Lentimonas sp. CC4: one gene and its partner. The protein of the gene in region 2 interacts with the protein of the main gene of each other region in a pairwise test. Links are inferred from orthologs where the notes say so. Each region holds a gene or a part of one and is shown on either strand. Other genes may lie near its edges.

Evidence for each region.
Region 1: the proteins of uvrB (region 2) and uvrA interact in binary tests that used the Escherichia coli proteins (3 or more experiments, as listed by UniProt). The link is inferred for Lentimonas sp. CC4 from one-to-one orthologs.

The regions. Positions count from the first base shown.
Region 1 is NZ_CACVBO010000001.1:459,326-463,024, forward strand. What follows is about bases 121-3,500. They hold uvrA (excinuclease ABC subunit UvrA), read right to left. Parts: upstream 3,177-3,500; coding sequence 321-3,176; downstream 121-320. Other genes in these bases: GZZ87_RS01970 (PIN domain-containing protein), read left to right, coding at 121-324. In the rest of the region: more of GZZ87_RS01970, read left to right, coding at 1-120; GZZ87_RS01980 (hypothetical protein), read left to right, coding at 3,607-3,699. UniProt on the Escherichia coli protein: The UvrABC repair system catalyzes the recognition and processing of DNA lesions. UvrA is an ATPase and a DNA-binding protein. A damage recognition complex composed of 2 UvrA and 2 UvrB subunits scans DNA for abnormalities.
Region 2 is NZ_CACVBO010000001.1:3,233,040-3,236,244, reverse strand. What follows is about bases 99-2,984. They hold uvrB (excinuclease ABC subunit UvrB), read left to right. Parts: upstream 99-454; coding sequence 455-2,515; downstream 2,516-2,984. Other genes in these bases: GZZ87_RS13805 (HAD-IIB family hydrolase), read right to left, coding at 2,532-2,984. In the rest of the region: GZZ87_RS13815 (DCC1-like thiol-disulfide oxidoreductase family protein), read right to left, coding at 1-80; more of GZZ87_RS13805, read right to left, coding at 2,985-3,205. UniProt on the Escherichia coli protein: The UvrABC repair system catalyzes the recognition and processing of DNA lesions. A damage recognition complex composed of 2 UvrA and 2 UvrB subunits scans DNA for abnormalities.

The DNA of each region.
Region 1 (3,699 bases), 2.8 Mb from region 2 along the record:
ACCCTGTGCGGCCCCGTAGAGATGGAATTCCTCGGAGGGGCACGTCCTCACGAGCGTCCTCGCATCCAATCCCGCTTCGAAATACTCCCCTATCTAGCCAACGACCAGAAACTCTGGCGCGAGGCGGCCACCCACTACGCCACGCTTCGCACCGCAGGTATCACCCTGCAATGGAACGACGCACTCATCGCCACACTAGCCATCAAGCAAGACTGCCGCGTGTATGCAGTCGATCAACACTTCGAGGCCATGGCGCAGCATTTAGATCTGCAACTCTACAAACCCGGCTACAATGGCAGCTTCGCGCCTGAGCCAATCGATTAGTCTGCAGCAAACACCTGCTGCGTCGGCGTCTGGTCCCCCTGAACAAAACTCGCGACGTCGCCCGCATACACAATCTCGCCGCCGCCATCGCCGCCTTCTGGGCCGAGTTCGATGAGCCAGTCTGCGAGGCGGATCACATCGAGATCGTGCTCAATAATCAGAATCGTGTTGCCCGCGTCGCGTAGCTTAAAGAGCAGATCCATCAGGCGTTGCACATCCAGCCAATGGAGTCCCGTCGTCGGCTCATCCAAAATATAAAGCGTTTCGCCCTGCTGACGCTTACTCAGCTCTAACGACAATTTAATACGCTGCGCCTCACCACCAGACAAGGTCGTCGCCGGCTGCCCTATCTTAATATAGCCTAGCCCCACATCCGAAAGCGTGCGTAGTTTCTCCGCGATGCGTGGCTGCTTATCAAACACCGCCAAGGCTTCGTCCACACTCATCGCCAACACATCCGCGATGCTGTAACCCTTGAAGCGCACATCCAATGTCTCACGGTTGTATCGTTGTCCACGGCAACTGGTGCATTCGGAATACACATCGGCCATAAACTGCATATCGAGCTTAATCACACCGTCGCCCTTGCAGCGCTCACAGCGACCACCCGACACATTGAAACTAAAGCGGCTCGGTTTGTAGCCACGGATCTTTGCCAACGAGCACTTGGCATATAGATCGCGCAACTGATCAAACAACTTGGTATACGTCGCAGGGTTCGAGCGCGGGCTGCGCCCGATCGGCGACTGATCCACCTGCACGACCGACGTAAAATGTTCCAGCCCCGTCACGCCCTTATGTTTCCCAGGAATCGACTTTTCTCGGTTCAACTTAAACGCCGCAGCCTTCGCTAAAATCCCATTCACCAAGGTGCTCTTCCCTGAGCCAGAGAGGCCGCAGACCACGGTCAATAATCCCACAGGAAACGCCGCAGTGACGGACTTCAAATTATTCTCGGTCGCCTCCTTAACCGTCAACCAATCCTGCGACGGCTTTAATGATTCTACCGACTTCTCCACTTGTTGCCGCCCACTTAGGAACGCGCCCGAACGGCTCGTCGGCGCAGTATACGATGCCTCTGGTTCACCTTCGAAGATAAGCTCGCCCCCCTCAACGCCCGCGCCGGGTCCGAGCTCAATCAAATGATCCGCCGCGCGCATGGTGTCGGCATCATGCTCGACCACGACCACGGAATTCCCACGGTCACGCAATCCGAGCAGGGTCTGAATCAAGCGACGATTATCCAATGGGTGTAAGCCAATGCTCGGCTCATCCAAAATATACACCACACCAATCAAGGACATGCCAAGCTGCGTCGCCAAGCGCACACGCTGTGCCTCGCCGCCACTCAATGTGGCATAGCTACGATTCAAGGTCAGATAACTCAGCCCGACTTCATTCAGAAAGGATAAGCGTTGCGCCAAACCATGCACTGCATCGCTCACCGTTTCATACTTCGCGTTCGCCTGTAGCGAGCTCACGAAGGCCTCCGCCTCTTGCAGCGACAGTCCCAGAAAGTCCGAAATGGAAGTGCCCTCAATCAGCACACTCAAACTCGACGGACGTAAACGCCGCCCCTTACAAGTCTCACAAAGGCTACTGGTTTGATACGCCATCAACCGCGCACGCAGCCCATCGCTCGTCGTCGCGCGTCGCATCTCTTCGAGGTCTGCCAGCACACCAGCAAATTCCATCGTCTCTGGCTTCGAGTTTCCGCCCTTGAGCTTAAAGCTAAATTGCCGACTGCCCGTGCCATGCAGGATCTGTTCGCGCACCTCATCATCGAGTTCCTCCCAAGGCACATTCGGATCAAACGGCAACTGCTCGGCCAACTGCTTTAAAATCGCATTGCGCTTAATGATCATCTGCTTCGATCCCAAGCGCCAGGGTTTGATCGCGCCCTTCTTCACCGTCTTCAACGGATCCGGCACCAGCAACTCCGGCTGAAATTGCAAGGTCTCGCCCAGACCGCCACACTCGGAACACGCGCCTTCCGCATGATTCCACGAGAAATGCCGCGGCGAGACCACATCATACACATCGCCACACGTCACACAGGCCAAGCGATTGCTCAGCGGTAATTCACGCCACCCACTCTTCGCCTTTTTGTCTTCAATTAAAACAATCGCGCGATCCCCGCCTTCGCTGAAAGCCAAATCTAAAGAGTCCGCAAGGCGACTGCGTTGATCCGCATTGAGCACGATACGATCCACCACGATCTCGACCACGATCTCCTTCGCCTTTGAGTCGATTAAATCCGGCTCATCGAGACGGCGAATCGCACCATTGATCCGCACACGTTGAAAGCCGCGCTGCTGCAAACGAGGCAATTCCTCACGCAGAATCGCAGGTTTGGTAATCATCCACGGCGCAAGAATCATCAAACGACTCTTTTCAGGCTCCGCAAACACACGCGCCAAACAATCATCCATCGAGCGGCGTTCGATGATTCCCCCATCCTTCGGGCAATACGGCGTGCCACACACCGCCCACAGCACCCGCGCAAAATCCGCGATCTCGGTCACGGTCGCTACCGTGCTACGCGGACTACCGCCACCACCCGTGCGCTGCTCTAGCGCGATCACCGGTGAGAGCCCTTGAATAAAATCGACATCCGGCCGCGGGATTTGCTCCAGCACCGTGCGCGCCTTCGTCGAGAGGCTATCGATATATTTCCGGTAGCCTTCCGCATACACCGTATCGAACGCCAACGACGACTTGCCCGAACCACTCACCCCAGTGATCACCACCAATTGATCCCGAGGAATCTCAAGGCTGATATTTTGCAAATTATGCTCACGCGCCCCCTTAACGGAGATCGCTTCGGCATGTGCTGGACGTGATGGCGGCATAAAGCCCCTACCGATAGACGCACCGAGCGCAGAGCGCAAGCGCGGGTTGAATTGCAACTAACTCAGCCGTGACACAGACATTCCTGTCTGTCCACCGAGCCAAAGCCGTAGCGTGGGTCTTTAGACCACGTCACCGAACCAGAGCACAGATTTCAAAGACGGGCACACATATCAATGCAGCATGCACATAACGCGGATCTCAACGGTTCAGTGATCATGGCGTTTGGCCAGAGGCCTACGCTCCATATTTTTCAAACGCAAAGGAACACCCGATGGAGCGTGGGCGTCTCGCAACGAACCGAGCCTAAGCACGTCACCCCAACAAGATGAATCCGTCTGAGTATTGAAACTCCGTAACGCGACGAAACTACCCTACTAGAACCATTGTTGTTGATTGCAAACACATGGAAGCGATGATTCAAAGCCAACTATGCCCAGCCGCGGACGTCATCAAAGCACTTCAAAAGAGTGCAAACGCATTATCCAAAAGATCGAAATGATTGACGGCGTGGTCGGCGTCATT
Region 2 (3,205 bases):
CGAATAAGGAACTGAACGCTGCGATTGCATAGCCCACAGTTACCATCAAAAAATAAGATTGCTTTGCTCTTCGGTTTCACAGGACAGATCAATGGACCTCTAGATGGATTTGTCGACAGCCGAAGTCTGTTACTCGATTAATTCAGTGCACTATTCTTCGGATGTCTGGATGGTTCTTCTGGGAAACTTACTGTAGCGATGCGAGGCTAGTCGTGTCTGCTGTGTGCCTCCGTGCCTTCGGTCGACCTCGCTAGCGCGAGTTGGCTACACGGTTCGGTGGTTGGGTGTATTATTACGATGCGAGGCTAGTCGTGTCTGCTGTGTGCCTCCGTGTCTTCGGTCGACCTCGCTAGCGCGAGTTCGCTACGACTTGGGTTGCGCATATCAGTCGCTTCAACGTAGGATTCAGGCGCTTCCGCTTGCCCATACATCGTTCCTCGTTTTCTGTGGTGGTGTGGATTTTAAACTAAACAGTGACTATCAACCGCAAGGCGATCAGCCTCAGGCGATTCAGGCCTTGGTGGAGTCGGTGCGTGCGGGCAATAAACGCCAGACTTTGCTCGGTGTGACTGGCTCGGGGAAAACATTCACGATGGCGAATATGATCCAGCAGCTGCAACGTCCGACACTGATTCTCTCGCATAATAAAACTTTAGCCGCACAACTTTACTCGGAGTTTAAGTCCTTCTTTCCTGATAATGCGGTCGAGTATTTTGTCAGCTTTTACGACTACTACCAGCCTGAGGCCTATATCCCTCAAACCGATACCTATATCGAGAAGGACTCTTCGATTAACGATGAGATTGAGCGCCTACGCATTGCTGCATCCTCATCGTTGATCAGTCGCAAGGATGTCATCGTGATTGCCAGTGTCTCTTGCATCTACGGACTCGGTTCGCCTGAGGATTTTAAAGAGATGATGATTCCGCTGGAAGCGGGCATGGAGATTTCTAGAGATGAGTTCCTCGAACGTCTCGTTGAGGTGCTATATGAGCGTAATGATGTCGCTTTCAAGCGTGGCACATTTCGTGTGCGTGGTGATGTGGTCGATATCTTTCCGGCCTATATGGAGACTGCTATTCGTGTGGAATTCTGGGGTGATGAAATCGAGAGCATTCGCGAATTGGATCCGTTGACTGGCGCAACTGCTGCGGTGTTGGACATATTTAATCTGTATCCGGCGACTCAATACGCGACGCCCAAGGAGAAAATTGCGGAGACAGTGCCACAGATACGCGCTGAGTTGGACGATCGTATCGCGTGGTTTGAATCGCAGAACTTACTTCTGGAGGCGCAACGTATTCGTATGCGCACGGAATATGATATTGAGCTATTACAGGAGATGGGGTTTTGCACGGGTATTGAAAATTATTCGCGCTATCTGTCGGGCCGTAAGCCAGGTGAGCGTCCATTTTGCCTGATCGACTTCTTTCCCGATGACTTTCTACTTTTCATTGATGAGAGTCACGCGACGTTGCCGCAAGTGCGGGCAATGTATAATGGCGATCGGGCACGCAAGGAGCGTTTGGTAGAGTATGGATTTCGTTTGCCTTCGGCGATGGACAATCGTCCACAGACCTTTGAGGAGTTTGAATCGATCACGGATCAAACGATCTATGTGTCAGCCACACCAGCAGCGCATGAGTTAGAAGTCTCATCGGTCATTGCGGAGCAAGTGATTCGCCCGACGGGGTTAATTGACCCGGTAATGGAGATTCGTCCGATCAAGGGGCAGGTCGAAGACTTCATGGGTGAGGTCCGCAAGGCTACGGAGCAAGGCGAGCGCACGCTCGCGACGACGTTGACAAAGCGCATGTCGGAGGATTTGGCCGACTATTTGCGCGAGTCGGGCCTGAGTGTGGAGTATTTGCATTCGGATATCGATGCGATCGAGCGTGTAGAGATTCTTCGGCGTTTGAGGTTGGGTGAGTTCGACGTGCTGATCGGAGTCAACTTATTGCGTGAGGGGTTGGATCTTCCCGAGGTGGCATTGGTTGCCATCCTCGATGCGGATAAGGAAGGCTTTCTGCGTAGCGCGACGAGCTTGATCCAAACCGCAGGCCGTGCCGCACGTCATGAGAAAGGCCGCGTTATACTGTATGCGGATGTTATGACGAATTCCATTAACCAGACATTAGAAGTCACTGGAGCGCGGCGGGAAAAGCAGTTGGCATACAACACCGAGCATGGAATTACTCCCGCAGGTGTGAAGCGCAGCATTGATGAGAGCCTGCAAGCGCCTGGCAAACGCTATGACGAAACTGAGGGGCATGACTTGCTCGCAGCTGAGTCTGGCGACATCGATGTGGCACATGTGATCGCTGAGTTGGAGAGCGAGATGTTGGAAGCGGCGCAGAAACTGGAATTTGAGAAAGCCGCAATGCTGCGCGATCAGATCGATACACTGCAGACAGGTAAGCACGGCGGCGGAGCGACGGGTAGTGCAAAGGCAAAGCCGCACAAGCGTAAGAAGGCGGTTTATAATGCTAAAGGATTGCCTAAAAAGAAGCGCTAGCTTCAGGTGCGTTATCCTAGCGGATCAAACCATAGTGTTTGCAGCCTTCGACAACCCCACTGGTCGCGAAGCCTTTGGCATGGTAAAAAGTCTTTGCGGCTGAGTGTGCCTTCGATTTTATGACCTGCTCTGCGAGCCCATCGCTGGCGTTGCCGACGAGGATCGATTTGAATGCGCAAAGTGCTGCGTAGTCGTTCCCAGAGTCGCCAGCGTAGACAACTTCTTCGGAGCTGAAATTTGCGTGTGTTGTAAGCCAATCGATCGCATGAGATTTATCGACGCTTGTGGGAAGTATGTCAAGAAGGCCACGATTCTCGAAAGGGTCGATGCTACCCATACAATGGTAGGGGAGATTCAATTGCTTTAGCTTCCCATTCACTTGATGAATTAACTGTTCAAGTAGCGTGATTCTACAGTAGTAACTTATTTTAAATAAACCTTGGTGTTCGCTATCCTGTGCGTTGAGTCCGGCTATATGTGATAGTAATTCCTCAATTCGTTCGCGAGGGAGCTTTTGGGTGCGTGTGCTCAAATACTCTTGGTAGTGCTTAAAGGGTGTATACCCAGAATCATCTTTGATGTAGATGGAGGTGCCGACATCACAAATGATCCAGTCAGGTTTGGGTAGTTCGTATTGTTTCATTGCTTCAAGGACGGATGCGTAGTGACGTCCAGTAGCGTAGACAAATT